4 regions of the Desulfosporosinus sp. FKA genome follow, and region 2 is predicted to be linked to each of the others. Evidence: riboswitches for the same ligand, from Rfam matches in the RefSeq annotation. Region 2 holds a riboswitch; each other region holds the start of a gene.

Evidence for each region. A riboswitch is a leader RNA that binds a small molecule or an ion and turns the genes downstream of it on or off. The one in region 2 is predicted to bind cobalamin.
Region 1: it holds a riboswitch for cobalamin, as region 2 does, so the genes downstream of both, B5771_RS19110 (ABC transporter ATP-binding protein) here and cbiE (precorrin-6y C5,15-methyltransferase (decarboxylating) subunit CbiE) in region 2, are expected to answer to the same signal.
Region 3: it holds a riboswitch for cobalamin, as region 2 does, so the genes downstream of both, B5771_RS01085 (HoxN/HupN/NixA family nickel/cobalt transporter) here and cbiE (precorrin-6y C5,15-methyltransferase (decarboxylating) subunit CbiE) in region 2, are expected to answer to the same signal.
Region 4: it holds a riboswitch for cobalamin, as region 2 does, so the genes downstream of both, B5771_RS04515 (energy-coupling factor ABC transporter permease) here and cbiE (precorrin-6y C5,15-methyltransferase (decarboxylating) subunit CbiE) in region 2, are expected to answer to the same signal.

What each region holds. Positions count from the first base shown of each region.
Region 1 covers NZ_NAHZ01000032.1:468,981-477,428, forward strand. Annotated here, with positions in the region: gene B5771_RS19090 (M56 family metallopeptidase) at 1-1,445, opposite strand, end outside; gene B5771_RS19095 (BlaI/MecI/CopY family transcriptional regulator) at 1,438-1,821, opposite strand; gene B5771_RS19100 (hypothetical protein) at 2,353-2,883, opposite strand; gene B5771_RS19105 (energy-coupling factor transporter transmembrane component T) at 2,917-3,660, opposite strand; gene B5771_RS19110 (ABC transporter ATP-binding protein) at 3,635-5,179, opposite strand; cobalamin riboswitch at 5,254-5,430, opposite strand; gene B5771_RS19115 (hypothetical protein) at 6,238-6,432, opposite strand; gene B5771_RS19120 (Uma2 family endonuclease) at 6,438-7,019, opposite strand; gene B5771_RS19125 (DUF4085 family protein) at 7,519-8,382, shown strand; gene B5771_RS19130 (transposase) at 8,425-8,448, opposite strand, start outside.
Region 2 covers NZ_NAHZ01000022.1:52,105-60,552, forward strand. Annotated here, with positions in the region: gene cbiD (cobalt-precorrin-5B (C(1))-methyltransferase CbiD) at 11-1,135, shown strand; gene B5771_RS06485 (YtxH domain-containing protein) at 1,316-1,744, opposite strand; cobalamin riboswitch at 2,092-2,272, shown strand; gene cbiE (precorrin-6y C5,15-methyltransferase (decarboxylating) subunit CbiE) at 2,405-3,646, shown strand; gene cobI (precorrin-2 C(20)-methyltransferase) at 3,643-4,374, shown strand; gene cobM (precorrin-4 C(11)-methyltransferase) at 4,361-5,149, shown strand; gene B5771_RS24715 (cobalamin biosynthesis protein) at 5,146-6,591, shown strand; gene cobJ (precorrin-3B C(17)-methyltransferase) at 6,588-7,277, shown strand; gene cobK (precorrin-6A reductase) at 7,289-8,056, shown strand; gene B5771_RS06530 (CbiX/SirB N-terminal domain-containing protein) at 8,053-8,418, shown strand; gene B5771_RS06535 (precorrin-8X methylmutase) at 8,415-8,448, shown strand, end outside.
Region 3 covers NZ_NAHZ01000010.1:62-5,981, forward strand. Annotated here, with positions in the region: gene B5771_RS01075 (FadR/GntR family transcriptional regulator) at 128-814, opposite strand; gene B5771_RS01080 (metallophosphoesterase) at 880-2,031, opposite strand; cobalamin riboswitch at 2,131-2,322, shown strand; gene B5771_RS01085 (HoxN/HupN/NixA family nickel/cobalt transporter) at 2,448-3,470, shown strand; gene B5771_RS01090 (precorrin-6A/cobalt-precorrin-6A reductase) at 3,518-4,258, shown strand; gene B5771_RS01095 (SHOCT domain-containing protein) at 4,388-4,675, opposite strand; gene B5771_RS01100 (SHOCT domain-containing protein) at 4,748-4,972, opposite strand; gene B5771_RS01105 (gamma-glutamyl-gamma-aminobutyrate hydrolase family protein) at 5,447-5,920, opposite strand, start outside.
Region 4 covers NZ_NAHZ01000015.1:190,553-199,000, forward strand. Annotated here, with positions in the region: gene B5771_RS04485 (hypothetical protein) at 1-467, shown strand, start outside; gene B5771_RS04490 (sialate O-acetylesterase) at 842-1,672, shown strand; gene B5771_RS04495 (helix-turn-helix transcriptional regulator) at 1,683-2,201, shown strand; gene B5771_RS04500 (hypothetical protein) at 2,391-2,807, shown strand; gene B5771_RS04505 (hypothetical protein) at 3,086-3,877, shown strand; gene B5771_RS04510 (undecaprenyl-diphosphate phosphatase) at 4,041-4,862, shown strand; cobalamin riboswitch at 5,185-5,375, shown strand; gene B5771_RS04515 (energy-coupling factor ABC transporter permease) at 5,554-6,306, shown strand; gene B5771_RS04520 (cobalt transport protein CbiN) at 6,306-6,632, shown strand; gene cbiQ (cobalt ECF transporter T component CbiQ) at 6,662-7,426, shown strand; gene B5771_RS04530 (energy-coupling factor ABC transporter ATP-binding protein) at 7,594-8,427, shown strand.

The sequences.
Region 1 (8,448 bases), on a different contig from region 2:
ACAACATTCGCCACAAATCCATAACTTACTGTTCCTCTATCCTTAAAATCCAATATCAAACAATATGTATATTCACCAGCATCCAGAGGTGCCTGTAAATAAAGATTTTTGCCCAAAAAGCTCGGCTTAGCAGTCTCGAATTTAACCGGTTTACTATCTTTGTAAACGGAGATTTGCTTAATTGTAAAATCATATTCTTTATCCAACTTTATCTTTTGGGTGCCGATAATTAACTGTCGTCCGGCTGCTACATTAACGATGTTGTCTGGACCGTACTTAAAATTGACAGGGTCATCCGCATCGGCATTGATGGTCGTGTTTAGATATTTCCAGGTGTAACTTCCCGAAAGTGCTTCTTTCGTCTTATCGTCTTCCGCATTTATGTAAATTCTAGGCGGCTTATCACCAACAGGCCTGACACTTGCCCCTAGTATTGCTGCCCCAAGGACTGCCGCAGCCAGCAGCAGCACTGAAATTGTTATGATGAACCTAGACTTTTTGTTATGGTTCATGATCGCCAGCAGCCTTTCCTTTAAGCTCTTTTTCTCCTCGCTCATCGTTACCTGCATCACTCCTAGAGGATATCTATGCTCCGCGGCAACAGCTATCAAAGTATCACCGTAAACTTGTTTTTCCGCGGGAGTTAGGTTTTTAATAACTGCTTCATCGCAAGCCAATTCACAGGCATGATTAATTTCCCTTCTTATAAAGTACATAAGGGGATTGAACCAGTGAATTGCCGCAGCCAACATAGCCAGCCATTTTATGGCTACATCGAAGCGCTTCAAATGTGAAATCTCATGAAGGAGAATGTTTTTAAGCTGTACTCTGGTATAGTCGGAATCAGGAATTATAATACAGGGTCTTAAAATTCCTATCAGCATCGGTGTGGTAACAAAATGATTTCGAACAAGCTTGACCTTGAGTCGTCCATTCAGCAGTGTGTTCAATTGTTCCTTTTGCTCGTCGCTTGCCGGCGTATTACTCTTTCTTAGATAGTTTAAAAAGCGAGCATAGCCGATTGAATTTGCAGCAATCACAATGAGTACGCCGAGCAGCCAGAGGTCTAAGGAATATTGATTCAATAAGTCCTTTAAATATCTGTTGTGATCAGTGTCATTATCATAGACACCCTCGGCCACATTTTTTTCAACCTTGGTCGGTATCGCAGAACTGGCGTTGTTGCCGCTTACGCCCGAAACTGGTTTCACAGCATTTTGAGAGCTGATCGTCACAGGTACTGTCTGACTATTAAACACATAATTCATAAGGCTCCCTTCAAAGGAAAAAGGAAATAAAAGCCTTACCAGTACTACGAGCCAAACATAATATTGGATTGACTTTGACAGCCTGTTCTTAATGAATGGCTTTGCTGCGAATAGTAATACTGCCAGAATACTGCCTGATAAGGAAAGTGAGAGTATCAGCTTGATTGTATCATTCATCGTTGTCACCTACCTTGAAGAGACCGCGCAGTTCTTCTATGTCTGAATCATTAAACTTCTTACTTCCTAATAGTGATGCTACCAGTTTTTTGGCGCTGCCGGAGTACAAGCGGTCAATTAGGTTTTGCGTACTATATTCGTTGTATTCTGATTCGCTGACGACAGGCCTGTAATAATAGACTTCCTTTTTAACTGCCAGCACGACTCCTTTGTCGCATAAGCGGCGAAGAAGTGTCTTTATGGTGGAGGTCTCCCACTTACTTGTCTTCTCAAGCGTTTTTCTGATATCCGCCAGAGGAAGCTCTTCACCCGCTCCCCATAAAACACGCATAACTTCAACTTCCGACTCAGATATCTTTGAAGCCAATGATTTCATTACTGCACTCTCCTCGGGTTACAAATGTGACCTATAATTTATAGTCTACACATGTAACCTTGATCTGTCAATATATAGTTTTTTATCCAATCGTAAACTCCCACTTCAAGTGAGAGCAGTTCCTATATCTTGCTTCGGTTAGGTAGAGTCCCCCCACAAAAGCCTCGATGTTCAGCTTTAGCTCAACGAGTTCAGTAACAAATAGCAGCAACCAAAGAGGTCTGGTTATCTCAACCAGACCTCTCTCTATCTTCGAAATTGTAATTTGTTAATGCTTTCCAGATAGAAGCATTATTTATCAGGTGAGTGTAACCCCGAGAGCCCATAGGCCCTGTCCAGTGACCATGGATGGTTTTATAGGTCAATCTGGCTCGGAGGTTATAATTCTATTTTCCACATTGATCATACTTCTTTGCGCTAATCGTATTTGCGAAGACTATAAGTAATGAGTAAAGTTATATTAGTTTATGCTAGTCCTTTATCCATCTAATCACAGTAAGTCTCTTTGAAGGTGAACTTTTGCTTAGTTTTTTAGAGTAATGCTGATTTTTGTAAAGAACGATAAACGCTCTTCGTAAGGATTCCTGCTACGATGGTTCCGACTAAGGTAGTTAGCGCAGAAGACAAAATGGCAATTTTCCAATCAAGATGAAAGACATTTATCAAGCCTATCGCAACACAAAAGTTACCAATAACAGTACAACCTAACATAGCTATCAAATGATGACTTAGTTTTTTCATGGACAACTGAGAGGCAATTAATGAATACGCAATAGAACCTAGGGTATTTGCAAATAAGAAGAAAAATGCCAGGGGGGAATAAGCAGTTGCCATAGCTACAAAAGCTTCCACCAATCCGGCGATAATACCTGCCGGTTGTTTGTACATCAAAACTATTAAGCCCGTAAAAAATGCCCAGCTGGTTCCGTTAAGCAGCAAAAGGGTCGGATCTAAGATACCGTCGATTCGCCCTGTTACCTGGTCCATAATCAGAAATACAATACCGATAATAACAGCTCCCACAAGTGCTTTGGTGTCAGTCCTCAACAATTTTTCTTTCACTTTATTCTCCTCCTTAAATCATTAATTATGGTCTTAGATTAATGGCAACAGCCTTGTAATAATGCTGAGGCTTATTACCAAAAACATCGAGGCAATTAAGACAACATCGTAATACTTCAGGACAATTTCCGATGAAAACGTTCGGTTTTTACTCCGTCCGTAACCTCTTAACTCCATAGCTAAGGCTATTTCCGTTGAGCGACGAACAGCGCGATACAAAAAGGGCAGGAATGTTGGAATAATTGCTTTCAGATCATCCCAAACGCTATCCATTTTAAGGCCCCTGGTTCGCTGGCTGTCGATAATCGACTGGTATTCTTCTTTCATAAGGGGCAAAAAACGAACACCTAATCCCACCAGCATGGCAAAACGATAAGGAATTCTAAATTTTATGAGCATCAGGGTAAAGTCTTGAGCTGAAGCAGAGGTAAAGAACTGTAGACTGGCATAGAAAATAAGTGTCGCTTTCAGTATGCCGGTAATCGCCAGCGGCAGAGCATCACTGTAGATTTTAAAGATACCCCATTGATAGACCAAAGTACCTTCCCGGCAAAACAGCAACTGAATAATCAAGATCTGAAGTCCCAAAAGCAAAAGAATGATGACCATAGCCTTAGAGTGTTTAAATGAACCACTTAGAATTAACGAGGAAATAATACATCCCAGTAAAGTGATTCCTAATTGAGCAGCAGTTTGACTTAACAATGAAAAGTAAATCATCAAACTATACCAAACAAGCTTAGTACGGGGATCAAACTTCGGAAGTGCCAGTGTCATCATAAACCTCCTTGAAAGTAACAGTGTTTGGGAAATTCAGGCCAATAGCTTTCAGTTCCTCACAATGTCGCTGTATGTCTTTTGTCTCAATATCCAGCCTGATGCGATGCTTATATAAGGCAACTAAGCGGTTTGAATAGTCTTTTGCCATGGCCAGATCATGGGTAATCAACAGAATGGTTTTGCCGTTATTCGCTAAGTCATAGAGTTTCTCCATGATCATGTAACCTTGGTTCTCATCCAGGCCAGATGTAGGCTCATCAGTAATAATGAACTCCGGATCACCGGCAAGTATCGAGGCTAATGCCAGAAGTTGACGCTGACCACGGCTTAGACGCTGGGGATGCATTTCCTTGTAATCCGCCAGTCCTACGAATTGCAAACATTCATCAACTTTCTGATTTAGATTATCATTTCGTTCACCCCTTAGCTTTAAGGAAAAGCCCACCTCTTCCTCCACTGTGCTGGCAAAGATCTGATGGTCTGGGTTTTGAAATAAAAATCCGACACGTGCCAAAATCTTGCTCAAGTTTCTTTTAGCAATTATCTGATCAAACAAGCGAATTTCACCCATAGCAGGCTTTAGCAAACCGATAAGCAATTTCGCCAACGTCGATTTGCCTGAACCATTTAAACCGACGACTGATAAAAAATCGCCCCTATAAACTTCTAAATTAATTTCTTCACAACCAGGCAATTGATTATTGTACAGAAAAGAAACATTACTGATTTTAGCTATGCTCTCCCTGGGTTTATTACTGTCAAGAGTATAATGCCTGCTATCTCTGAGCAGTTCTTTCCGGTACTTGATTTGGGCCCAGTAATATTCCCTGGGTGAGTAAGCTTTACTAATTTCACCGTCTTTAAGCATTAAAACTCTGTTAGCATAATTAAGCACTTCTTCAATCCGGTCCATAACCAAAACTATCGTGAGATTCTGAGTTTCATTTAACTCCCCCAGCCTCTTATATATCTCCTGGCGGCCTTGTGGGTCCAGTTCGGCAGTCGGTTGATCAAGAATTAGAATCGGAACTTTGAGGGCTAATACTCCCGCTAAAACAACGCGCTGGGCCTGCCCGCCTGAAAGAGACGAAGTTTGTCTTTCTTCGTAACCACGCAAGCCCACAAACTCCAGCGCATTTTTTACAACCTGCTCAATTTGTGCAGAAGGAAGTTCTTGATTTTCGAGTCCGAAGGCAACGTTCTCGTAGACATCTAAACTAATGATTTGATTATCGGGCTCCTGCATCATGTATCCCATATAGTCCGACATTCTATTGAGAGGCATTTCTTTAATATCTTGCCCCATAATTGTTACGGTTCCTGTTAATTCTGCGTTATGGTAATGAGGAATCGCACCTGTTATGACGTGTAATAATGCTGATTTTCCCGAGGCCACCCCCCCGGTAATGACGATGAAATCTCCTTGCTTAATTTCTAAATTAATGTTTTTAAGTACCGGCTTCTCATTATTCGGAAACTTGAGTTTCTCAATTCTAATTTTGGCAATTACTTCCATAGCAATCTCCCCGTAATTTTGACTAAGAACAAAAAAGTTCTAGCTTAAAAAAAGCTAGAACTTTACCTTTGTCCTCTTTGCATTATTTTATAGGCAGGTCTCCTGACTTATAGACTCAAATGTACGCCTTCCCAGTTACCCAGTGGCATATGTACATTTTCAACGTCTAACTACAGTGGTGGGTCCGTCCAGGATTTTTACCTGGTTCCCTATTATCCTCGATTTGAGGCACCTATAAAAAATTTTTTATTTAATTGTGTTAACTATAAGAATAATAAAATAGTTTGTTTAGTTTGTCAAATGAATTTATTGACTTCTAGAAGCCTCAATTAGGCAATTCACTTCGCAAAAGAGACACAGGGGGACGGTTCCTCTGTGTCAACATCTAAGCCTTTCGGACAATGTGGAAAGAAAGCCATAGCTGAAGCCTATATTTAATCTAAACTCGCTCTCCTCGCTTACGCTTCTCTGTCGAATCACTTGTATCTCCCCTCGTTTCACCTTCTAAAAGTAAGCAGTGATAGCGGTTATGATGCCTCTGCTGGCTCCGAACAGTGGCGTGACCGTCCACTCTCAATTAGGTTTCTGTGCAAAATCAATATTTAGCTTTCAGTTCCATTTGCCTGTATTTTTGACACTCCCACGGCTAAAGCCGATGGGATTCTTGGGTGATTAAACCGAAGTACATTTCTGCTATCGGAGTATGACCCCAAGTTCAGGGCTATGCCATTAGCCCGTCCTAGAGCAGTACACAATGGTACTCTAGGCTGATAGCCTGTTACCAGCTACCACAGTTTCTTTGAAAACGATCGTTTTAACGTCTTTTTTCTTGACGACACATAGAGTTTTACCTGATAGACGCATTAGCTATCAGAACCTCTTACTCTATCCAGTTTTCAAAGATCAAACTAATACTAGTTTATCATAGTGCTAAGACATTTACATTTACATGAAATTACGAAGCCGCCTTCATCCCACGATTAAAACCGTGGGCTTTTGGCTACGTTTCTGTAATTTACGCCCCCTTAATTCCGAGAGACTGTAGTATACAACACATTTTAATGGGTTAAACGGATAAATTTAGATAATCTGATCGAGCTCAGCTTTGCCTCGCATCGCATCGGGAACGGAGCCTCATCGAATTCTACATAATCATTTAAGCCGACGATAGCGATTAGCTTTTCGAATTTAACATAATTAACCACACCCACGTCATCCAGATCAATCTCAATCCTCATTAATTTTCTTTCCACGTTATTTACTTCTCAAACATCATCAACAAATCCACTTCCAACCCCTCCAAAACCTCTATCCGCACGCTACCCGTCTTATCGTAAATCTTAGCTCGCTCATAGTTTCCATAAGTATTTAATCGATAAGCCATCATAACTTGATCTATCGGCTGAACAATCCAATACTCTTTAACTCCAAACTTCTCATAGAGTTCTAATTTGCGTATGTAATCCATTGAAGCTGTTGAAGGGGAGACCACTTCAACAATAAGGTCCGGACTTCCGTTACATCCCCTGTCATCCAACTTCGAAGGATCACAAACGATGACTAAATCCGGTTGAACAACGGTAGTTATTTCTTCATCCTTGTTTTCATCTTTTTCCTTTAAGCGAACATCAAAGGGTGCAATATAAACATCACAATTCTTATCTTGCAAATAACCTTTAATTTGAAAAAACAAATTTCCTAATACTTTTTGATGAAGTCGAGAAGGTGCCGGAGTCATTGCATAAATTTGCCCTTCAATTAACTCAATTCGATCATCAGACCAATTTAAATAATCTTTATAGTTGTAAATTTTATTTTGCTGATTCGCTATATTCACCACAATAGCAATCCTCCTTAAATCACACTGACAAAATCCAACTGACCTAATCCAAACAAATTATTTTTACCTGCTCCAACCCATCTTCCGAACTCCAGAAGTAGAGACTATCGTAACGCCCAGTACCCTAAACATTAATTCACTCTCCAACTTTTACCACCAACCCATATCTTCTCCAATTTTCTTTAATTTCCTTCTATGTTGCTTTTATTTCACACTCAACTCCAGCTTAGGATCAGTACCCATAGTATTAGATTCCAATTCATCCCATAAAAAACCAATATTCTGAAAGATAATCAAAAATATGAAGCATTTGTATAGCAGTAAAATTTATATCTACTTTCATGACAGGTAATTCCTCTGGCAGCACTTTTTTCTCTAATCGCTATGAATACTCCCAGGAGGATATTTATGGAACACCATCGAATTTAAAATAATACAGATTTTATCAAAGTAATTGACAGCTAGACTGTCGTACACATATTTGATGGGAGGAGTTCGCATGAAGTATCTTACAAAGGAATGGTACAAGTTGTGCCAGCGTACAGGGCTGCATTTTGGCATGAATGTGCACGACGGTGCAGCTGTTTATGACGAAGCACTCCATTTGCAGCTCTATCAAAGAAAAGAGAAAGAATTCATCAAAAGTCAGCGCGAGGTTTATGATGTTGACCCACGTTTTATGTTGCAACAAGACGGGTGTACCCTCATGCCAGCTGCTAAATTTATGAACGGAGAATCGATTAAAGAAGAAGATAAAATCGTTTACGTTATGCCGCCCGAAGAAAAAGAGCGCATCCAACAGCTGATAGCGGATTATGATGCCCGCCCGCCCTTCGACATGCGTCAATGCCAGGAGGAGTTCCCTATTTTTCAGGAGACGTTCCAAAAAGAAACCTCCGACCGACTTCCCCGTGAACTTTTGGAGCAAATAGCAGATATACGTGTCTTCTCCCTAGGTTATTGCACCAAAGACATTCTGCAGCAATTAATAAGCCTGAGTGAAGAAAACAGCAAGACTGTACAGCGGGTATTAAACGAGTATTCCAAAGCCCAGCAGACGGAGGACATCCCTCAAGCCATCCGGGAAAGATTCACTTTTCACGATTGCCTGGTAACAGCGTTTAATGTTGGTCAAGATGTTGTCATGTATCTCGACACTCGGGGCGGATTCACGAATTATAACAGGATTACCTTTACCGCCGCTGAAATGATCAGGCGGGAAGAGCCTATTATCGGGAGCACTTGGCTTTATCAGGAACTGTATCGCACGGAAAAGGGTTATGAAGCTCATATTCTTTTGGGCAGGAAAAGAATGCTTGAGCTGATTATCCGCTGTCAGGATATCATTGTCGAGGAAGTATGAAGAACAACAGGACACAAGGGGACGGTTCCTCTGTGTCAACATCTAAGCCTTTCGGACAATGTGGAA
Region 2 (8,448 bases):
GGAGATAACTATGGCGCGAAATAAAGATCGACATACCTGGCGCGAGGGATATACAACAGGCAGCTGTGCTGCAGGTGCTGCCAAAGCAGCTTGTCTTCTCCTGCGTGGAGATTGTTTGCCGGAACGAATCGAGATACCTTTGCCCAATCAAGCACGTTTAGGGATGCCGATCCATTCCGGAAGCCTTGAAGATTCGAAGGCGACAGCAACTATTATCAAGGATGCCGGAGATGATGCCGATGTAACGGACGGCCTAGAGATTCGTGTCTTCGTACGCATGCTTGCGGCTCAAGGAGAGGTTCATATTCGGGGTGGACAAGGTGTGGGCACAGTTACTAAAAAAGGTTTGGATCAACCTGCAGGTGAAAAGGCTATTAACTCGGTCCCCAGACGAATGATACGCGAAGCAGTACGGGAAGTTTTTCCTCAGGAAGAACTTGAAATCACCATTGAAGTTCCGGGTGGTGAAGAGACTGCTAAACGCACTTTAAACCCCCGTCTGGGTATTGTGGGCGGGATTTCAATTCTGGGAACGAGTGGAATCGTTCGTCCCATGTCCGAAGAAGCCTTCAAAACCTCAATTTTACCGGAGTTAGACCAGGCAGTGGCCTACGGGCATAAAGCAATTGTTTTAACTCCAGGACATTATGGATTTCGTGTGGCGACAGAAGGCTTTGATGTTCCCACAGAAGCCGTTATTCAAATGAGCAATTTTGTCGGTTACCTTTTGGAAGAAGCTGTTTACCGGGGTATTGAAGATGTCGTTTTATTGGGCCACATCGGCAAATTGATTAAAGTTTCGGGAGGTATCTTCCACACACATAATCGTGTGGCTGATGCGCGGACGGAAATTTTACTGGCTCATGCTGCCCTCTCCGGAATTAAGGCCGAAACCTTAAGAGCATTGGCAGAGTTCCCCACAACGGAGGGAGCTGCTATAGAACTCTTAAACCTTGGTCACCAAGCATTGCTTCATCATTTAGCTCATCTGGCCAGCGAACGGGCACAAGCTTTTACGTTTGGCCGTCTTCGAGTGGGAGCCATCATGACCTTACTTAATGGTCAGCCCGTAGGCTGGGATATGAATGCTCGAGAGATCGTTGAAAAACAGCATTGGAACGCTGGTAAGATTTAAGGGCTTGAGAGTAAATACGTTTATCCAGTTTTTAAGACCCCCACTTCTTGTAAGTGGGGGTTGGTCCTGATGTTCAGTTTGAGCTGAACGAGTTCACTTTGTTAAGAGAAGCCCTAAAATCGTGTGCTCGATTTTAGGGCTTCTTGATTATTATGGAATCTACGTAAGGATTTGTGTATATTAGGGCAGTGTATCAATATCATCTTGAATTGAAGTTTCAACAGTTGGCGACTCAGAAGAGAACGTAACATCTTCAGCTTCGGATTCGGATTCTGAGTCCACCTGAATATCTACCGCAGAAGAGCGGGCAATGTCAATGGAATTTAATTTTTTGGGTTTCAAGTCCTGCCAGAGGACTTGAAGATCTTCTTTAATTTTCTTTCCCTTATCGAGCAGGTTAGAGCCTGTTTCTTTTAAAGCCTCTGTTTGCTGAACTGTGCAGTCTTGAACTTGTTCGGCAAGATTTCCTGCTTTTGTTTGAATATCCTTACGTAATGCTTCCCCGCTCTTTGGTGAGACCATTAAACCGACAAAGGCGCCGGCCACTCCGCCAACAAGCGCCGCTATGGCGACGGAGCCGATACTCGCAGTTTTTTTACCTTCGGGCATATTATCATAAACTCCTTTCTTTGCACGTTATGCAAAATATCTTATTCTTTAAGAGTCAGTGAAGTGCTAAATAAATTATGGTATAATACAGCAAAAATGGATAATAAGGGTATACCCTTAACAAGAGAATTTTTTTTAACTGCTTAAATTGGCTTAAAACTAATTGCTAACATTGCCTAATTAAGAAATAAACTATAAAATAGATTTTAATCAATGAAAATGGAAAAAATCAGTTTAAATTATTTTGAAAAGAGGAATTTTGCTAATACTTATAGAATACTCAGATAATCAGATGACATGACATAATAAAACATCTATTTAATGAAACATCATTTAGGGTTTATAATTTTATAACAAGTACTTAAGGCTCCTCAGTCAACGAGGATTTAAAAGGGGAAGCCGGTGAAAATCCGGCGCGGTCCCGCCACTGTGAACAAGGAGTTCTCTTCCATTCCTTTAACCGTTTTGAATAAAGGAAGAGGATGATGATTTGAAGTCAGAAAACCTTCCTTAAGTAATTCACGGTCCTACGAGCGATAGGAGATGTGTGTGTTTATTAAGGATAAACCATACGAGCCGCTCAGGCTCTTTTTTAATTGTCCCAAAGTTCCAAGGCAGGTTTTGGCCAAACGTTAGTCAACCATGGAAGAAGGGTAATCAATGTTAAAGGTAATTGGAATCGGGCCCGGAAGAACAGAATGGCTGCCGCCGGCCGTTAGAGATTTGGCTATGAACTGTGACGTTTTAATTGGAGGATCTAGAGCTCTCAAGCTTTTTCCTGATTTTTTGGGTGATCAACACTGTTTAATAGGAGACCTTAAGGCCAGCCTTGAGGTCATTAGAACGGCCTTATTGGCTAAGAAAGATATCGGCGTTCTTGTCTCGGGTGATCCAGGTTTTTTCAGCCTTTTGCCCAGATTAAAAAAAGAATTTCCCGGGGAGCAAATCGATGTTTACCCCGGTATCAGTTCTCTTCAATTTGCCTTTGCCCGGGCAGGACTCCCTTGGCAAGAGGCTGATTTTGTAAGTGTCCACGGACGAGATCTATCAGTACTTCCTACTCAAATAAGGCGTCTGACGGGAGTATTAACCGGAGGGTCGAACACTCCGCAAAGAGTCGCCCAATTTTATCTTGATCTTGGACAAAATCCAAATATTTCAGTAGGGAATGCATTGGCTTACCCCGAAGAGCTATGGCAAACTATGGATGCCAATCATTTGGCTCAAGAAGCTGCCCCCTTGAAGAATGCAATTCTTATTTTGCATCCGGAGCTGACTTCGCTGATCGACGATCAGGCAAAGAATTCAGCGAATAACGTACGCGGAGGACGAATAGGGATACCGGATCAGGAATTTTTGCGGGGAAACGTTCCTATGACCAAGTCAGAGATTCGAGTTCAAGTACTCGCTAAAGCTCAAATTACCAGATCTGACAGTATTGTTGATATTGGGGCGGGTACTGGGAGTATTAGTATTGAAGCTGCCGGCTTAGTTCCGGAGGGAGTTGTCTATGCTATTGAACATAATCCCGAAGCTCAAGCCTTGATTCTTGCTAATCAGGAGAAGTTTGGTGTTTCTAATCTTCGTTTGATTCCCGGAAGCGCACCCGATGTTTTTCCGGAACTTCCGCCGGTTAATGTCTGTATCATTGGAGGAAGTAAAGGGCGGCTGGAGGATATTTTATTAAACGTTCCGCTCCTTGAAGGGGGAAGGGTCGTCATTACAGCCGTCACCCTTGAAACCATGTCTCAGGGAGTAAAATTACTTTCAGAACTGGACTATCAGGATATTGATATTGTTTCTCTTCAAGCTGTCCGCTGGCAGCCTGTTCATCATCTGCATATGGCCCAAGCCTTAAATCCTGTCTTTATATTATCTGCACGAAAAGGGGTAAGATCATGACAACAACATGGGGTAAATTTTATGGAGTCGGAGTCGGGCCAGGTGATCCTCGCCTCTTAACTCTGCAAGCTGTTGAAGTCCTGCAAACAGTAGATTTGGTGGCTATTCCCAAATCGAAAATGGAGAGAGAAAGTGTTGCTTGGGACATTGCTAAAGTCCACTGTCCTGCTAATGCTCGTTTGCTGGAATTGGAAATGCCCATGACGGCTGATCAGGAAGTTTTAGCCAAGGCCTGGCGGGACGGAGCAGAAATGCTCTTACAGGAGCTGAAGCAGGGCAAATCAATCGCCTTTATTACGTTAGGCGATCCCTCCTTATATAGTACTTACAGTTATCTGCTGAACCTTCTCCAAGAGCAATTACCGTCCGAATTAATTACGACTGTTCCTGGTATTACAGCCATGGCAGCCGCGGCCGCGAAAATCAATTTGCCGCTTGCTACGGGAGATGAGCCCTTAGTGGTCCTGCCGAGTACGGAAGACGTTGGCCAATATCTTGATTTTCCCAATTTGGTATTGATGAAAGTTTCGCGCAGGCTTCCGGAAATTCTCAACCTTCTCCAAGAGCGAGATCGAAAAGCTGTTTTACTCACACGTTTAGGTCAGTCCGGGGAGCAAATCTGCTGGGAACCGAAACCGGAAGATTTCCAATCCACTAAGATCGATTACCTTAGTCTGCTCCTGGTGAAAAAGAATTTATTAGGGAGGGAAAACGGTGAGCGAAAATAAACCAAAGGGAGAAGTTATCTTTGTGGGTGCGGGTCCGGGAGATCCGGAACTGATCACCCTCAAAGGGTCCCGGGCTTTGGAGAGAGCAGATCGGGTCATTTACGCCGGCTCTTTAGTCAACCCGGATTTGCTTAAGCTCTGCCGGCCGGGAACGCCTTGCCACGACAGTGCCTCCTTGACTCTTGAAGAGGTGGCCGCATTAATGCTCGAAGGCACAAAAAAAGGAGAAACTATTGTACGTCTCCATACGGGAGACCCGAGCATGTACGGCGCAATCAAAGAACAATTCGATCGCTTAGACCAAGAAGAAATTTCTTATTCTGTGGTTCCGGGAGTCAGTTCAGTTTTTGCCGCTGCGGCGGCGGTCAAACGGGAGTTCACCCTGCCGGATATCAGTCAAACCTTGATTCTTACCCGTTTGGCCGGACGGACTCCCGTACCGGACCGGGAAGCCTTAACCCTTTTAGCGCAGCACCAATCCAGCATGGCGATTTTTCTAAGTGTACAAGATATGGGGTCTGTTGTTGAAGCCTTACTTGAGGGAGGGTACCCCGTTTCCACTCCCATCGCTGTGATTGCTAAAGCCAGCTGGCCGGATGAAGAAATAGTCGTTGGAACGTTGGAAACGATTGCCGATAAAGTAAATGCTGCCGGAATTCGCAAGCAAGCTCAAATTCTTGTGGGAGATTTTCTGGATCCGGCAGGAGGATATGCCCGTTCCAAGCTTTATGACCCAACGTTTACTCATGAATTCAGACAGGGAAAAGAGACGTGAAAATAGCGTTACTGGCTCTAACAGATCGAGGCTTGGCAACGGCCTTGCGCATTGGGGAGAATCTTCCTGCTTCAGCCCTATTGACCTTTTATCTGCATGAAAAAGCGCTCACAGTCAGCGCAGGAAAAATCCCCGAGATGATCCCAGTGCAATCCTTTCAGCATTTACGCGAACTCGTCCCAACGTTATGGCGGGATTGTTCAGTACTTATCTTCATCATGGCCTCGGGCATTGTGGTTCGGCAGATCGCCCCGCTCATCGACCGGAAGGACCGGGACCCCGCCGTACTGGTTTTAGACGAGGCAGGAAATTTCGTGATTCCCTTGCTTTCCGGTCATTTAGGGGGAGCGAACGCCTGGGCGAGAGACATCGCCCAGCATCTCCAAGCCCAGGCGGTTATTACCACGGCCACAGACGGCCGGGGAATTACGGCACCTGATGAATATGCTCGAAGGTTTGGCTGGAAGGTTGAACCAATTGACCATTTGCCCGTCGTTAACCGGTTGCTTTTGGAGCGAGGTTATCTTAATGTACTTAAACCAAATGATTTTTCGATTGATCAACGTTGGTTGGATGATCCTCACTATTGTTTTAGAGATTGTCTAAGAAGATTCGCTAAATCTACGATTGGGTCGGATAATCCTATAGATGCCAAGGATGTTAAGGACATTAAGGACATTAAGGATATTAAGGATATTAAGGATATTAAAAACGCTGAGGATGCTGAGGATACTGAGGATACTGGGGATACTGGGGATACTGAGGATACTGAGGATACTGAGGATACTGAGGATACTGGGGATACTGAGGATACTGAGGATACTGAGGATACTGGGGATACTGAGGTTACTGAGGATACCGAGGATACTGAGGATACTAAGGATACTAAGATTACTGGGGTCGCTGAGAGCTTCAATATATCTCAAGAAACAGCTCTGCATGAATTTCAAAATAACCCAAACGTAATTATTGATGCTTTTCCCCGTGGCGATACTAAAAAAGATTGTATTTATTTAATCCCTCCGGTCTTAAGTGTGGGGGTCGGATGTCGCCGGGGAATTTCCAGTAACGTGGTTTTAGATGCAATCACCTCAGTTCTGGATCAAATTGGGGCCTCATTAAAGGCCATATCCGGTCTTTATAGCATCGATTTAAAAGCTGATGAAGCAGGTTTGCAGGAAGCGGCTAAATTCCTCGGGGTTCCCTTCCAAACCTTTTCGGCCGATGAACTTCAAGCAATAAATAGCCAAGAAAATTTAACGCGCTCAAACTTTGTAAAAGAAAAGATAGGAGTGGACGGAGTATGCGAAGCAGCGAGTATCCTGGGAGCACACAAGGGGCACCTGATTCTGCCCAAGACCAAGGGGCAGGGAGTCACGGTGGCCATCAGCATAGCAAGCTCTATGTCGTGGGGCTTGGCCCCGGAGACCCCGAGCATATGACAGCACGGGTCCAATCTGTACTAAACGAGGTTGAATACATTGTAGGCTACAAAACTTACATTGAGTTAATTCGCCCTTTTTTAACTCATCAGGAAGTCGTTGCCACAGGCATGCGGCAGGAAATTGATCGCTGCCGGGAAGCGATTCGCTTGGCGGGAGAAGGACATCGCGTTGCCGTTGTAAGCAGCGGTGATGCCGGCGTCTACGGGATGGCCGGAATTATTATTGAATGTATGGAACAGGCGGGGCTTTTGGACCTGCCTCTGGAGATCATCCCGGGTGTTACGGCGGCTTCGGCGGCAGCATCCATGCTTGGTGCACCGTTAATGCATGATTTTGCTGTTATCAGTTTGAGTGATTTGCTTACCCCTTGGGAAGTCATTGAAAAACGAGTTCGTTTAGCCGCTGAAGCGGATTTCATTTTTGCAATTTATAATCCGAAAAGTCAAGGTCGTACCCAGCACATTGAAACAGTCCGGGAAATCCTTCTGCAATATCGCCGGCCGGATACTCCCGTCGGCCTTGTTCGTGAAGCCTTACGGGGTGACGAATCCAGTGTTTTGATTACGAACCTTAATGAATTTACAAATCACCCTATCGATATGCTGACGACGGTCATCGTTGGAAATTCCCAAACCCGGATTGTGGGACCTTACATGGTTACTCCTCGAGGTTATAAGCTGTGAGGCTTTTTGTCTTGGCAGGAACGGAGGATGGACGTAGCCTGGCTGAAACCTTAAAGACTCGGGGACATGAGGTTTTAGTGTCGACACTAACTGCTTACGGTGCAAATTTAGCAGCAGAATCTGGGCTGGACGCCCGTTCAGGAGCTATAAATGCCAAGCAGCTTACAGACCTTCTACGCAGCGGATCTTATTCTGCTCTCGTCGATGCCACTCATCCTTATGCCATACAAGTCAAGGAAACAGCCCAATTCGTTTGTTCTGAACTAAAAATACCCTATCTGCGCTGGGAGCGTTTACCACTGGAACTTGAGGATCATCCTCTGATTCATTGGGCCGAGGATGTCCCAGATGCGGCTCAAAAGGCCGCTGACCTGGGGGAACGCATCTTGCTTACCACCGGGAGCAATTCCTTGCCGGAGTGGAGGGCGCAGTCCTGCCTTAACGACAAAAACCTTTTTATTCGTGTCTTGCCGACATCTCAAGTTTTAACACGCTGTGAAAACTTAGGCTTCAAACCCAATCAGATCATTGCTGCTCAAGGGCCGTTTTCTCAAGCCTGGGACGAAGCCATGTACCAACAGTTGAAGATCGATGCTGTAGTTGCTAAGGAAAGCGGCAAAGTTGGAGGAACCTTGGAAAAAGTACATGCCTGCCGCAGGCTGAATATTCCTTTAGTCTTATTAAAGAGGCCGCCGGTGAATTTAAATAATCCAGATATCCAAACAATAGTGGCTCATTCAATACCGCAATTTCTTAAACAAATGGAGGAACTCTTATGAAAACTGAGATCATTCTTTTAGGACATGGAAGCCGACGTGCTGAGGCGAATCAAGGTCTTTTAGTAGTTGCTGAAAAAGTAAGCTCATTGCTTGGCCAACACGTTACGCCAGCTTATATGGCTCACGATAAGCCCAGTCTTCCCGAAGCAGTGGCGGAGAAAATCAAGGAAGGTGCCTCTCGAATTATTATCATGCCGCTGTTTCTCTTTCGCGGGATTCATGTCACCGTCGATATTCACGAAGAACTGCGCGAACTTCGCGAGCAACATCCCGATGTTGAGATCGTCTATACCAGAGAATTAGGAGCTGATGACGGGATTGCCGGCCTGGCCTCTGAACGCATCAAGGAGGCTATGGGATGACAGAGTTTATTTTAGATCCCCAACAAATTG
Region 3 (5,920 bases), on a different contig from region 2:
TATAACTTCCTCAGTATTTTGAGGTGCTACACCTTCTTACTATAATGGGACTTTTTCAGTGGCCTCCTTACAAGAAGTGGGAGTCTTACGATTGGATAAATCTCAGAAAAAAAGTTCGAAACTATGTTTAATCTTCCACAAATCCAAAACCTCTCATAGCATGAATAATATGCAGCTTCATAGCAGTTTTAGCTCCCTCAGCATCTCGAGCTGCCAAAAATTCCATAATCATGCGATGATCATTTAGCGTATTGCGAACCATTTCTTCATTGGTATCTGACAAAGGAACTCCTTTGTTGATAGCTTGATAAAGAACAGGCATCAGTTGATTCATAAACTCATTATGGGTCGCTTTAGCAATGGCTTGATGAAAGGCCTGTTCTACTTCAGTTCGATCTTCTTTTTTAATGATCAGTTCTTCTTCTAACTTGCCATAATACAAAATTCGCTCAAGTTCTTTATCAGTTGCACGTTTTGCGGCATAATAAGCCGATTGCGGTTCAAAAATGAGCCGCATTTCGTAGAGATCTTGGATATCTGGTTTAAATGCAGAAAGCTCTTTTAAGCCATATGCCTTGTTCAAATCCAGGTTGTCTTTGACATAAGTTCCTTTACCACGCTGGATTTCCAAAACATTATGAGCAATTAAGATGCGAATAGCTTCTCGCAGTGTCGTACGACTCACTTGTAATTTTCCTGCAAGCTCATTCTCATTGGGAAGCTTATCACCTGCTGAAAATTTTTTGTCGATAGTAATCATTGCCAGGATGTCTTCCGCGACATCCTCCACTAAGCTTCTGCCTTCCCTAGCCATCATCTGCCTCCTTTTCAGAAAAATCCGGTCATCTGCCAAGAAACTTCATTCAGTTAACAACTGGACTACTTAAACTTAATAGTGATATCTACAATTTCAGGTGTATTTCCCAACCTAATTGGCGGGCCCCACGTTCCATATCCTGAGGAAACGATGAGTTGAAAGTTTCCTTTTTTAAGGTAGCCCCAATCGTCTTCAAAGATTCGGCGAGTAATTAAGCGAATCGGAAACAACTGTCCTGCATGAGTATGCCCTGATAGCTGTAGGTCAACCCCTTGCTGAACAGGTTCCTCCAATTGTAATGGTTGATGATCCATAACGATAATAGGCAGAGAGTGATTAACTCCCTGAAGCAAGGTCTGTAGAGATTTTCTCTGAACCCCATTATAACGAGCTCCGGATCGATCATCTCTGCCAACTAAATAGAAACTTCCATCGATTTCCTGACTGCTGTCCTTCAAAACTCTTACACCTGCTGCCTCCAAATATTTGACGGCTTCTTCAGCATTTCCTCCAATATACTCATGATTGCCCAACACGGCAAAGGCCCCGTACTGAGCTTTCAATTTTTCAAAGGCTTCCGTCATTTCCTGCTTATTAACCGCTTCAACATTCTCGTCAAATACGTCGCCCGCAAACAGTACAAGGTCAGGCTGCAATTGATTGATCATCCCAACCATCTTAGTAAGATAACTATTATGAATGATCGTACCGAGATGGATATCCGATACCATCACAACATGCAATTGTTTCAGCGAGCCCGCCTGTTTGGCTATTGTAATATCATAATGATTTATGCGCGGGTTTCGCGCATTCCAGGCCCCGTAGCCTACAATTCCCAGCACAAGAACGAAGATCGCCAATCCGAAAGCCGGATTTAGACCCTCCTTCAGAGGAATAAGATGAAAACTATAGTTTACTAAACGCATGAGATCGATGGCAGCAATGATTAATAAAAAGTAAAACATAAAGGCCATCCAATAGGCCCCAATGAGATTTAACCCTTCGTAAAGCCCCTGCGGCAGATATTTTTGCAAAAAGCGGGCAATTAAATAGGACAATGAAATCAGCCCAAAAACAAGCCAATAAACTTTTAGAGGAATAAAGGGGACATAGCTAAATAAAGCTTGCCAGCCACGCAGGCCGATATAATAATTAATTCCTCCATAGACAAGAAAGAAAACAACTCCTATTAGAATGAAAAACGGATTAATCATTTAAACACTTTCACCCCCGATTTTATAACTATAACACAAGGTTTACATTTAATGAACTTGCTGTACAAAATCACTTCATTCATGTTATTATTAGAATTAACTAAATAGTTAGGAATAAGTGATCCCTTCCTGAGGGAAAAGGATTGAAAAGGAAAGTCAGTTAAAGGCTGACGCGGTGCCCGCCACTGTAAAAGGGAATCAATTCACACAATGTCACTGGGACAAACCTGGGAAGACGTGAGTTGATAATGATCTTGAGCCAGGAGACCTGCTTATTCTTAAGCCAAACTACCTACGGGAATGTTAGGGGGTATATATTTGTATTATCTTTAAGCCCTTCTCTTAGGAGACGGGCTTTTCGTTTTGTCTGACGCGGTTGAACAATGCAATGAATTACTTATTAGGAGAGAGAGACTATGAATAACGCCGCCAAAGATATTTGGGATCGTCACCGCTGGCTTCCTTATGGAGTTTCTGTGACTGGTATACACTTGCTAGGTATAATCATGCTGCTATTAAATTTAAAACAATTTCCTCAGTTACTGGGATTTGCTTTTCTCGCCTATACCTTAGGCCTGCGTCATGCCTTTGATGCGGACCATATTGCGGCCATAGACAATACAGTTCGCAAAATGATTCAACAAGAACAAGACCCTATGGGGGTCGGCTTTTTCTTCTCGATTGGTCATTCAACCGTTGTCTGTATCATGTCCATCATTACTGCTGTTTCTATGCATTGGGCACAACAAAACATCCCCCAAATACAAAATTTCGCCAGTATAATAGGAACCGCAGTTGCCGGAGGATTTCTTTTGCTTATAGGACTGTTTAATCTTTACATTTGGTTTGATATCTTTGGCTTTTTCAAGAGAATGCGTCAAGGTGAATTTGACGAAGAAAACCTTGACGAACTTTTATTGAATCGAGGATTCGTAAGCCGTTTTTTTAAACCCCTCTATCGATTTATAAATAAAAGCTGGCATGTTTATCCTTTAGGCTTTCTCTTCGGGCTTAGTTTTGATACAGCTTCGGAAGTTGCTTTACTGGCCATTTCTGCTACACTCGGTACTAAAGGCATGCCCATGACAGCAATTCTTTCTCTGCCTGTTATATTTGCTGCAGGCATGAGTTTGATGGATACAGCAGACGGGGTTTTTATGACGACAGCATATCATTGGGCTTTTTCTACCCCTCTGCGCAAAATTTATTATAATCTTTCGGTTACAGGTTTATCGGTTATTGCCGCCCTCGTCATTGGTATTATTGAACTTGCTCAGATACTCTCAACCAAGCTGGGTTATCATAGCAGTTTTTGGGTCTGGATCCAAAGTCTCAACTTTGGTTCTATCGGTTACATACTTGTCGGTCTTTTTGTTATTACTTGGGCAGTTTCCTATATCATATGGAAAGTTATGGATTTAGAAAATTGCCTGAATTAATTCCCCTTCGCGCTATTGCTATTGATCACTAACGGAGGTTAACAAACATGATCATTCTTTTGGGGGAATCTGCAGCAGCACGTGAATTAAATACACAGCTAACCGCTAGAAAAATTGATGTTATTCAGAGACAATACTGGTCTGAAGAAACTCCCCTGCCATCTCATCCAGCATTAGTTATTGATGCAAGTCACCCTTCTGTGAGCAGTAAATTTACTGCTTTACGACGTCGGTGCGAGGAACTGAACATTCCTTTTATCCGCTTAGAGCGGCCGGAAACTAAAGTTCCCTCCAGCCCTTTAATTTTCCCTGTCTACCATTGGGAAGAAGCTCTAGTCCTGCTTGAGCAACGTATTAACACCTTGCGCAAGCTAAAAGACCGGACAATTACCGTCTTTATTACAACAGGAAGCCATCAGCTTCAATCAATTACCAGTAGTTCTTTTGCCCAATCAGTGCGTCTCGTGGCAAGAATTTTACCCGAAGGGCATTTAGTGCAAAAATGTCGGGAAGCCGGTTTACATCCCCGGGATATTGTGGCAATGCAAGGCCCATTTTCCAAAGAAATTAATAAAGCCCTTTTTAAGTTTTATGGCGCAGATATTGTTCTAACACGCGACAGTGGTCTCGCCGGAGGGACAGACACAAAGATTTCGGCAGCTTTAGAGCTTGGTTTGGATATAGTTCTGGTCAGAAAAGCAAAAACCAATAATGGTTTAACCGTAAACAGCCCTCAAGAATTACTTAATTGGCTGGATCAAAAATTTTCCAATCACGCACTCACTTGAAAGCCCTGCTTCTCTGAGCCTTAGCGAAAGCGAACCGTTGCTTGACAGAATAACAAAATCGGTCTGCCAATGATTATCCATCAGCAGGCCGATTTGTAATGTGATGCTTCTTTTTTGACAAACCAAATACTAGCGGCTTTCCAAATCTTGTTTTTTGCTTTGGAATTCAGCGGAATCAATCTCTCCTCGTGCATAACGTTCACGCAGTATATCCAGGGCGCTATTATGGGTGCTAAATCCCTGAGACTGAACTCTTGACTTACTGCGGCGGAAGAAATAGACAGCGAGTAAAATAATGGCGATTCCAAATATCAAAGGCATAAAAAAGCCCATCATCCCCATTCCGTAGCCGCTGTAACCTCCGTAACCATAGCCATTACCCCAGCCGCCCATCATGTGTCCCCAACCACTCATCATATAAATTCCTCCTTTAAATTTGAATACACCAAGAATATGACTATTTTACTAATACGAACTTCGAAATCCATCTTACTCCTGATTGGTCTTTTCAAGAGAAACAGTATGTTTGCGCCCGCTCAGCCCCGCTTTACGTTCAAAATACTCCTCTCGACTAATCTCACCACGTGCGTAGCGTTCATCTAGGATATCCAGAGGATTACAGGTATGAGCAGGATGCCCCCCAAACAACTCTCCGGAATGTGATTCTTTATAGATAAAATAAGCAATAATCAATAAAATTATTAAGCCAAACATCATAATTCCCCCTTTATCTTCTAGCCCTAGCCATGCTTAAACTGAAACCTATGCATTTTTAGTCTCGATTTTATCTTGCCCAATTTTCCTTCTTTAACAACTAAGCCTTACTTTGTTTTAACTTATTTTCAGCCCTCCTCAAATTCGTAGACTTTTTCCTTTTAAGACTTAGGGATATTCAGCGGTTTCTATGACTTAAGTTTAAGCGTTTAATGCGACATTCTCGTGAAAAACTTGTGAATTTCTTATGAATAATAATTAATTTGACAATATAACTAATCTGCTTTAAACTATGCAAGAGCTGACATTGAGTTTGCGTTTTAAAACGCATCCGAAAATGGGAAAAATACCTGCTATGGACGGCAAGCCAATAGCTTGTTTGCCAGGTATTTTTCAAAAATGAGAGAGGGAAGCATTGCTTCCCTCTCTCATTTTTGAAAAATACCGCATAACCTTATCTCTATCTACAAATGTCTATTTGTCAATACATGCTTCAATAAATCCACTGAATAGAGCACGACTATGTTTCTCAGTTTCGAGCAAGCTTTCAGGATGCCACTGAACTCCCAAGCAAAACTTGGCGGCCGTTTTTTCAATTCCCTCAATGATACCATCTACTGCCTGGGCATTTATCTGAAAGCCTGAGGGGATCTCACGGACAGCTTGGTGATGGAGACTATTGACATCAATGCCCGTCTTCTTCAACAGCGTAAAAAGCAAAGACGTTTGCTTTACTTCAATACTATGCCATGTGTATTGACGGGGCGCAGTTTGTTTATGTTCGATCGCTTCAGGATACTGGGTTGGAATATCTTGGTAGATTTTCCCGCCGGCTGCAACTGCTAATACCTGAATTCCTCGACAAATTCCTAAAAGAGGTAAATCCAGCTGCATAGCCCCCTTCGCCAACAACAGCTCGCTAAAATCCCTTTCAGGAAAGCAAGCTTC
Region 4 (8,448 bases), on a different contig from region 2:
TCGCCTTTGCTATGATCTTGACCGTGGTATTTACGACTTGGTACAAGGTGGAAAAGACGTTATCTATCCATAGTATCTATACACGTCGACGTGAGGTGTTTTATTGGGCAGCAGTGCTTGCTACATTTGCCATGGGGACGGCCACGGGGGATATGACCGCAATGACCTTAAACCTTGGTTACTTAGCTTCTGGAATCTTATTTATAGTATTGTTCGTACTTCCTGCAGTGGGTTATTTTTTGTTTGGTCTGAACGAAATATTTGCTTTCTGGTTTGCCTATATCATGACTCGTCCCCTTGGTGCTTCTTTTGCAGACTGGTTTGGCAAACCCAAGAGCATTACGGGTCTGGGTTATGGCGATGGGATTGTCGTGTCGGTGTTGACGATACTCATCGTCATATTGGTCGGTTATTTATCTGTGACACTCAGGGATGTCCAACGTGAGGCAGGTAGACCGCAAAGGTAAGGCAAATAAGATCGGTCGCACCTTTGTCACTCTAAGTTAAGTGGCACTATTAATACTGGGAGTTTCCGGTTGTGGCAGCACTACCATGGCTTAGGGAACAGGTCAAGATTTTCAAAAACCTATTGAAGTGATTTTTTGGCACGGCATGTTTTGTCGTTACGCCGGTAAAACAGCCCCTGAAGTCTACAGGGTGAGAAACGATCGAACCATTAAAGTTATATATTAAGTTAGTGCCCCCACTTCCAGTGGGGGTATTTTTTTGTTGACATATAGTCTAATCAGACTATAATGTGTCTATTGGTCTAATTAGACTATGATTTTAAGATATAGGAATTGGTTACTGATTCTGAGTAACTTTTGGAAAGGAACACATGATGATTAAATCTTTTTTGATGATTGGGCAATCCAATATGGCCGGCAGAGGCTTTTTGTCTGACGTGCCTCCTATTATAAACGAACGAATACAAATGTTGCGTAACGGCAGATGGCAAATGATGATTGAGCCTGTGAATTACGACCGTCCTGTTTCGGGTGTAAGTTTGGCAGCTTCATTTGCAGATGCGTGGTGTTTAAAGTATCCGGAAGATACGATCGGCCTAATACCATGTGCCGAAGGCGGAAGCTCACTGGATGACTGGGCTGTTGATGGCGAACTTTTTCAACATGCTATCAGCGAAGCCAAATTCGCCATGAAACACAGCACCTTAACAGGGATTTTGTGGCATCAAGGTGAAAGTGATAGTTCAGGTGGCAAATACAAAGTGTATTATGACAAGTTATTGGGAATCGTGCAGGCGCTTAGAGATATCCTCAATGTTCCAGAAATACCGTTCATCATTGGCGGCTTAGGAGACTATTTAGGTAAAACAGCATTTGGGCAGTATTGCGTCGAGTATGAGCAGATAAACGATAGCCTTAAACAATTTGCTTTTGAACAAGCACACTGTTATTTTGTGTCTGCGCAAGGATTAACAGGGAATCCCGATGGAATTCATGTGAATTCAATATCTCAAAGATATTTTGGTTTGCGCTACTTTGAAGCCTTCGATAAAAAAACTCATGTTTTAGCACCGTTAAGCCATGAGGTTGAGCTTTTAGATAGACTTATTGCTAGAATGCATACACCAACTGAATTGATGTTTGTGAAACAGATGGACTTTGCACTTGGAAAACTCTCTTATGAAGAATTTATAAACGAACAGTGAGGCACCAATTATGATTCCATTGCTGATTTTAGGACTCTTAATCCAAAATCCAGGGGCCCATGGATATGAGCTTCTGGCAAAAATGGAAGAAAGGCACTACAAGTATATTGTGAATTTTACAAAGGGGTCATTTTACTATAATCTTCAGCAAATGGAAGAAAAAAACTTAATTGAGCGGGTTATTCAAACGAAACAAAGTCGGGAAAGTCATCATTATGTTATCACTGAACTGGGGAAAGCCGAGTTTCAAACGTTGATGTACCAGTATGGTGCAAAAACGGAGTATGTTAACCTGTCCTTTTATGCAGCTCTTTTATTTGCTAAGGAATACAAAAGAGATAACATGGTCAAGCTTATTAGAATTCAAATTGAGCAGACTGAAGCAAAAATTCTATTATTAAAGGATGCCTTAGAAGGAGACCATCAGCTCCCAATCTATTTTAGAAAGATGTTAGAGAACTCAGTTTCGCACCATTTGGTAAACTTAAAGTGGTTTAATTCGCTCTTAACGGATGCAGAGTGTCTATAAATTAGTCCTTGTTTTTCATGGTGTGTCCACAGATTCAACCAATGCTCCTAACTTTATTCAGGTACACTGTTAATTTCCTAACCCCAATGGAATGTTCTATCTTTTCCCAAGAGTGTTTACTTTGTTATCAAATATTCTTATGATTATTATTCCTGCTGTATTAATAATGATTGTTACAGGAATGTATATTTGTCGTACTTGAAAATATCTAAAGGAGCATCCGTTGATGACGCGGAAAAATATATTGCCGCGCAGAGTATGATTGCAGAGTATTCTAATCAGATGCAATACTCACAAACTATTTACGACTTTGATGCGGTACAGTCTGAGCTTCAAAAGCGACTTTTAGCGAGTGGTATATACAACAAAATAACCCGCGATCATCAAATTGTCGCTTCCAATTTCACCAAGGAAGTTGATAGCCTATCAGCAACCATTGACGGCCCAAATAGTTCAATGCCGAAACCCTACGCGGTACAATCGGGTCATGCGTTGCTGATCAGTTACAGTTTCCCAAAAGATAGTTACCTATTCACAGTTATAGCTATAGATCCAAACTTTAGGATAAGGTCGAATGAATGGGTGACTTCATTATTATTGCACTGACCAATGGAGTTACTTTTTATAGGTATCCTTTACATAGAAAAGAAAATCTCATTGTAATTTTGCAATGAGATTTTCTTTATATTCTAGTTTATTTAAAATTTATTTTTGCTTTACTAAAAGTTTATTTTTTCTTTACTAAAAGTTTATTTTTTCTTAATTCGAAAGTTATCTCTCTTTTGTACAATACAATTAAGCGCTTAAGCAATCATGCTTAAGCATAAAAGGTAAATCCCTACATTGCCAAATAGGATAACTATGTTGAATTGGAGTGAATAAATTTGTTTCTGAATAATTCGTTAGTTGGCTCTAAGGATTTAGGCAGCAAAATACTTACAAAGGTTCCTGAAATCACGGTATTTTTCTGGATAGTCAAAGTGTTGACAACTGGAATGGGTGAGGTGTTCTCTGACTATCTCTTGACTCATATCAATCCTATAATAGGTATTGTCCTTGGGTTAATTGGTCTGATAGCTTCGTTGGTCATGCAGTTTTCTGCCCGTCGTTATTTACCATGGGTCTACTGGTTAACGGTTGTCATGGTAAGTATATTTGGTACCATGTTTGCTGATGTTTTGCACGTTGGTTTTGGGATTCCCTATCAGGTTTCGACTATTTTCTTTTTGGCAGCGATGGCCATCATCTTTGTTGCTTGGTATACAAGTGAAAAGACTCTTGCGATACACAGTATCCACACACGTCGCCGGGAGGCCTTTTATTGGTCAATCGTGCTGGTCACGTTCGCGTTAGGCACTGCAACGGGAGATTTGACGGCGACAACTTTGAATTTAGGCTATTTCACCTCGGGTTTGCTCTTTGCGGCTTTAATTGCGATCCCAGCGTTAGCTTATTGGTTGTTTGGCTTGAATGAAATTTTTGCCTTCTGGTTTGCCTATATAATGACACGACCGTTAGGCGCCTCGATTGCGGATTGGATGGGGATGCAACGCTTTCGCGGCGGCCTTGGGCTTGGTACAGGCCCAGTGAGTTTGGTTTTAACGATTATCATTGTTGCCCTTGTCGGTTACCTGACTGTTAGTCGTAGAGATGTTCAGAATAAACACGCCGTTTAAGGATGTTTTTTGTTATTATGCCTGGCTTGATGTATTGAGGTATTTACCGAATTTTAACACAGATTTAACAGAGTTAGACAAGTATTTCTTCATACGTAATATTATAATTAACAGGAAAAGCTAATGGCCTGAACATTAATAGATAGGGAGGCAAGCTCAAGTAATGACTTTATTACAAACGATTATTATTGCTATTGTCCAAGGTATCACTGAGTTGTTTCCGATTAGTAGTGTGGCTCATAATGTGTTTACCCCTTATGTTTTTCACTGGAATCTTAATCCTGAGTTCTTAAAGATGAATTTTTTACCTTTCGTAGTTATGCTTCATCTTGGAACTGCACTGGCCTTATTGATCTTTTTCTGGGACGACTGGATGAGAATAATCCGCTCAATTATTAATTCCAGCAAAGAGGTTTCTTTACGTTTGCTTTTATTACTTCTGGTTGGGACGATTCCAGCAGCTCTGATCGGGTTTGTTTTCGAAAAACATATTACCAATATGTTCAGCAATGTAACAACGGCCGCCATCTTTCTAATTATTAATGGTCTGTTATTATATTTTGGAGAGAAAATGAAGAAGCGAGGCACGAAAAGCATCAATGACTTATCCTACGGACAGGCGGCAGTCGTCGGCTTATTTCAAGCTTTGGCTTTGGTTCCAGGCTTCTCTCGTTCCGGAGCAAGTATGACAGCGGGATTTTGGATGGGACTTAAACACGAGGAGTCCGCTCGCTTTTCTATGTTGTTAGCCACTCCTATCATTGCTGGAGCCGGCATATTAGAAGTCCCAAAACTGATTAAACACAGTTCCCATGGCTTATTCGTCAATTCCCTTATCGGCGGTCTGTTTGCTGGGTTATTTGCCTACATTGCTGTAACAATTTTAATGCATTGGTTTAAGAGGAAAGAGATTAATGCCATGAAGCCTTTTGCTTATTATTGCTGGATTGTAGGCGCTTTAATTTTGCTATCTCATTTTATTTGAGTGAATTATTTTAAAGATTGCCCAAAACACAAATTTATTTATTGCCATTAGTGAAAATTAATATATAAAGATAAACTAGGCGCTCTAAGATGAGCGCCTAGTTTATCTTTATAACGAAGTCCGTCGTTATCGGTTCATGGAAAAGAGGCAGTATATAGTTTCCATGGTATCTTAACAAAGTTACCAGCGGGAGAACTAAGAAAAAGTGGAATTAACTCAGTAAGTCAGGTACTATATGCCGAGCTAGAGAGTGATGCATACTCTTTATAGAAGTATGGCACGAAACTCTATACAAACTCTTTTCTTCTTGGTATAATGGTTATAGTTAAATATTGGAATAAGTGATTCCTTCCCGAGGGGAAGGAATTGAAAAGGGAAGTCAGTTTAAGCTGACGCGGTGCCCGCCACTGTAAAAGGGAGCCAATTCACAAATGTCACTGGATATCGCTCCGGGAAGACGTGAGTTGACGATGACCTTAAGCCAGGAGACCTGCTTATTCCGCAGTTGAAACTACCTACGGGATGTTAGGGAGGTGTATACCTGTGTTTTTGGTAATTTTACCTGATACCGGTTGAGCTATAAACCCTTCTGTTGGTGAAGGGTTTTTTTATTTGGCAGGGTAATTCAAACAAGCAATAATCTATTAAGAATAAGAAAGAGGTCTATTAAGAGTCAGGGGAGGATACAATTATGAATTTAAGGGAAAAGAAAATAGTTAGCCTATTTGCGGTCTTTGCAGGGTTATTCGGAATAACTCCGACAGCTTATGCAATGCATATTATGGAAGGATACCTTCCGCCCAAATACTGTATCGCGTGGGGAGTAATCTGTCTGCCTTTTCTGGCAGCAGGATATTTTGCCATCAAGAAACAAGCAGCACAGAATCGCAAATCCATGACCCTGCTTGCAATGGCTGGTGCCTTCGTCTTCGTATTATCTTCTTTAAAGATTCCATCGGTTACAGGAAGCTGCTCACATATGACAGGTACCGGACTTGCTGCAATTTTATTTGGACCATTCGCAGTAAGCATTTTAGGTATTATCGTACTTATTTTTCAAGCAACTCTACTGGCGCATGGTGGCCTTACTACGCTGGGAGCAAATACTTTCTCCATGGCCATTGCCGGTCCGATGTTATCCTATGGTATTTATATATTGTGTAAAAAACTAAAAGTCAATCATAATGCTGGGATTTTTCTGGCAGCTTCAATTGGAGACTTATTTACCTATTGTATTACCAGTTTTGAGCTGGCACTTGCCTATCCGTCAGCGAACGGCGGTGTTGTTGCCTCTGCTCTTAAGTTTCTCGGTGTATTTGCACCAACCCAGGTGCCGTTGGCAATTATTGAGGGCATTTTGACGGTTATGATTGTGATTGGTCTTGAGACGTATGCAAAATCAGAATTGATAGGCATCGGATATATGGATGGAGGCGTTAAATAATGTCGAAATCCAAAAAAACAGTTATTATTCTCTCATTGATTGCACTATTAATTGCAGTTCTTCCTCTGTTTATGTTAAAAGGAGCAGAGTTTAGCGGCTCTGATGACGCCGGAAGCAAAGTCGTTGCAGAAATTACGGGAACAGACTATAAGCCGTGGGTTGAACCGGTTATGAATCGATTAATTGGCGGAGAATTACCGGGCGAAGTAGAAAGTCTATTGTTCTGTGTACAGACCGGTATCGGTGTGGGAGTTGTGTTCTTCTACCTCGGTAGATTTGTTGAAAGGAGTAAATGGGAAAAAGAAACAGGGAAAAAGTTAGGTTAGGGGGGGTTTTTCTGAAACACGGGGAAAGGTTGGAAATTGATCTTATATCCTACGCTTCGAAAATCAGAGGATGGAATGCCGCGTTCAAGGTTTCGTTTGCTGTATTATTGATGATTCTGTGCATTGGACTGAATAATCCCTACGTATCTGCTGCAGTTATCATTGGAATGGCCTATTTGATCGTGGTAAAAGGAGGCCTTTCAGTTCGGGAATATCTTTTGGTATTGGCGATTCCGATTTCCTTTATTCTCCTAGCCACTATAACAATTGCCGTTGATTTTGCCTGGGAGCCAATTGGACAATATCATTTACATCTTGGCTTTTTCTATATTTTTACTTCCTTGGAGAAGCTCGAAGAGGCAATTTTTATGATCTTAAAAGTGTTTGCTGCAGTTAGTGCCTTACAGATGATGACATTATCAACACCATCTTCAGAAATCATCTCCGTTATGAGGAAAGCCCATATTCCGAAACTTATAATTGAACTGATGAACATGATTTATCGTTATATTTTTATTATTTTAGGTGTTTACTCCAAAATAAAGAATTCTGCCGACTCACGACAGGGGTTTTGTGATTTCAAGACATCCTTGCATACCTTTGGAGGAATTGCCTGCAATATGCTTGTTATTTCTATGAAAAAGGCGAATGGATATTATGATGCGATGGAAGCTCGATGTTATGATGGTGAAATGATATTTCTGGAGGAAGACCAAAAGATTACCATGATCCAGTTTATATCGGCAGCAATGTTTATCTCTGTTTTGTTTCTGATCTGGGGATTTACGAAATAGATTTCTCGCCGCTAACGAGGCCATCACAGAGTGAACTTGTTCAGCTAATGAATATCGAGGCTTTGTCGGAAGTCTCACGATTCGATGAAAACTGGTGTGCCGTAGATACTTCTTTTTACGGAAGACTTGGAGTTTCTGGATACTATTTAGACATATGAGGAGAGTTTATGAAAGAACCTATTTTGAGCATTCGAGATTTATATTATGTCTACGGAAACGGACAAGCAGCATTAGACGGGGTCAGTATTGATATTAATGAAGGCGAGAAGATTGCAGTTATTGGTTCGAATGGAGCTGGGAAATCTACATTTTTCCTGAATGTTAATGGTGTTCTAACGCCGAAAAATGGAGAAATTCGTTATAGGGGCACTATTATTAATAAAAAGAATCTTAAAGAACTAAGGAAAAATATCGGCATTGTTTTTCAGGATGCAGATAATCAGATTATTGCTTCTACGGTCAGAGCAGAAGTAGGATTCGGACCCATGAATTTAAAACTTCCACAGGAGGAAGTCATAAGAAGGGTCGATGAAGCCCTAGATTATATGAATATTCTGGATTTTAAAGATCGTCCGCCTCACTATTTAAGTGGTGGGGAAAAGAAAAAGGTCACTATTGCTGACATTATTGCCATGAAGTCTGAAATCATTATTTTTGATGAACCAACGGCTGCCTTGGACCCCTTAAATGCGGAGATGTTAGAAAAGATTTTAGCCAAATTGAGTATGGAAGAGAAAACAATTTTGATTTCGACACATGACGTAGATTTTGCTTACCGATGGGCACAAAGAGTTCTTGTTTTTTGTCAGGGAAAGATTATTGCGGATGGAACGCCACTGGAAATATTCCAAGAAGAAGAAGTCCTAAAGAAGGCGAATTTAAAACGGCCAATTCTGTTATCTGTGTACGAAGCGCTGGTGGAGGAGCATCTACTTGCCAATGAGAAAATATATCCCAAAAGTATCCAGGAGTTTCGAGAAATGCTCCCGAAGGTACAATAATTCCTTAGCGCCAGATTTTGG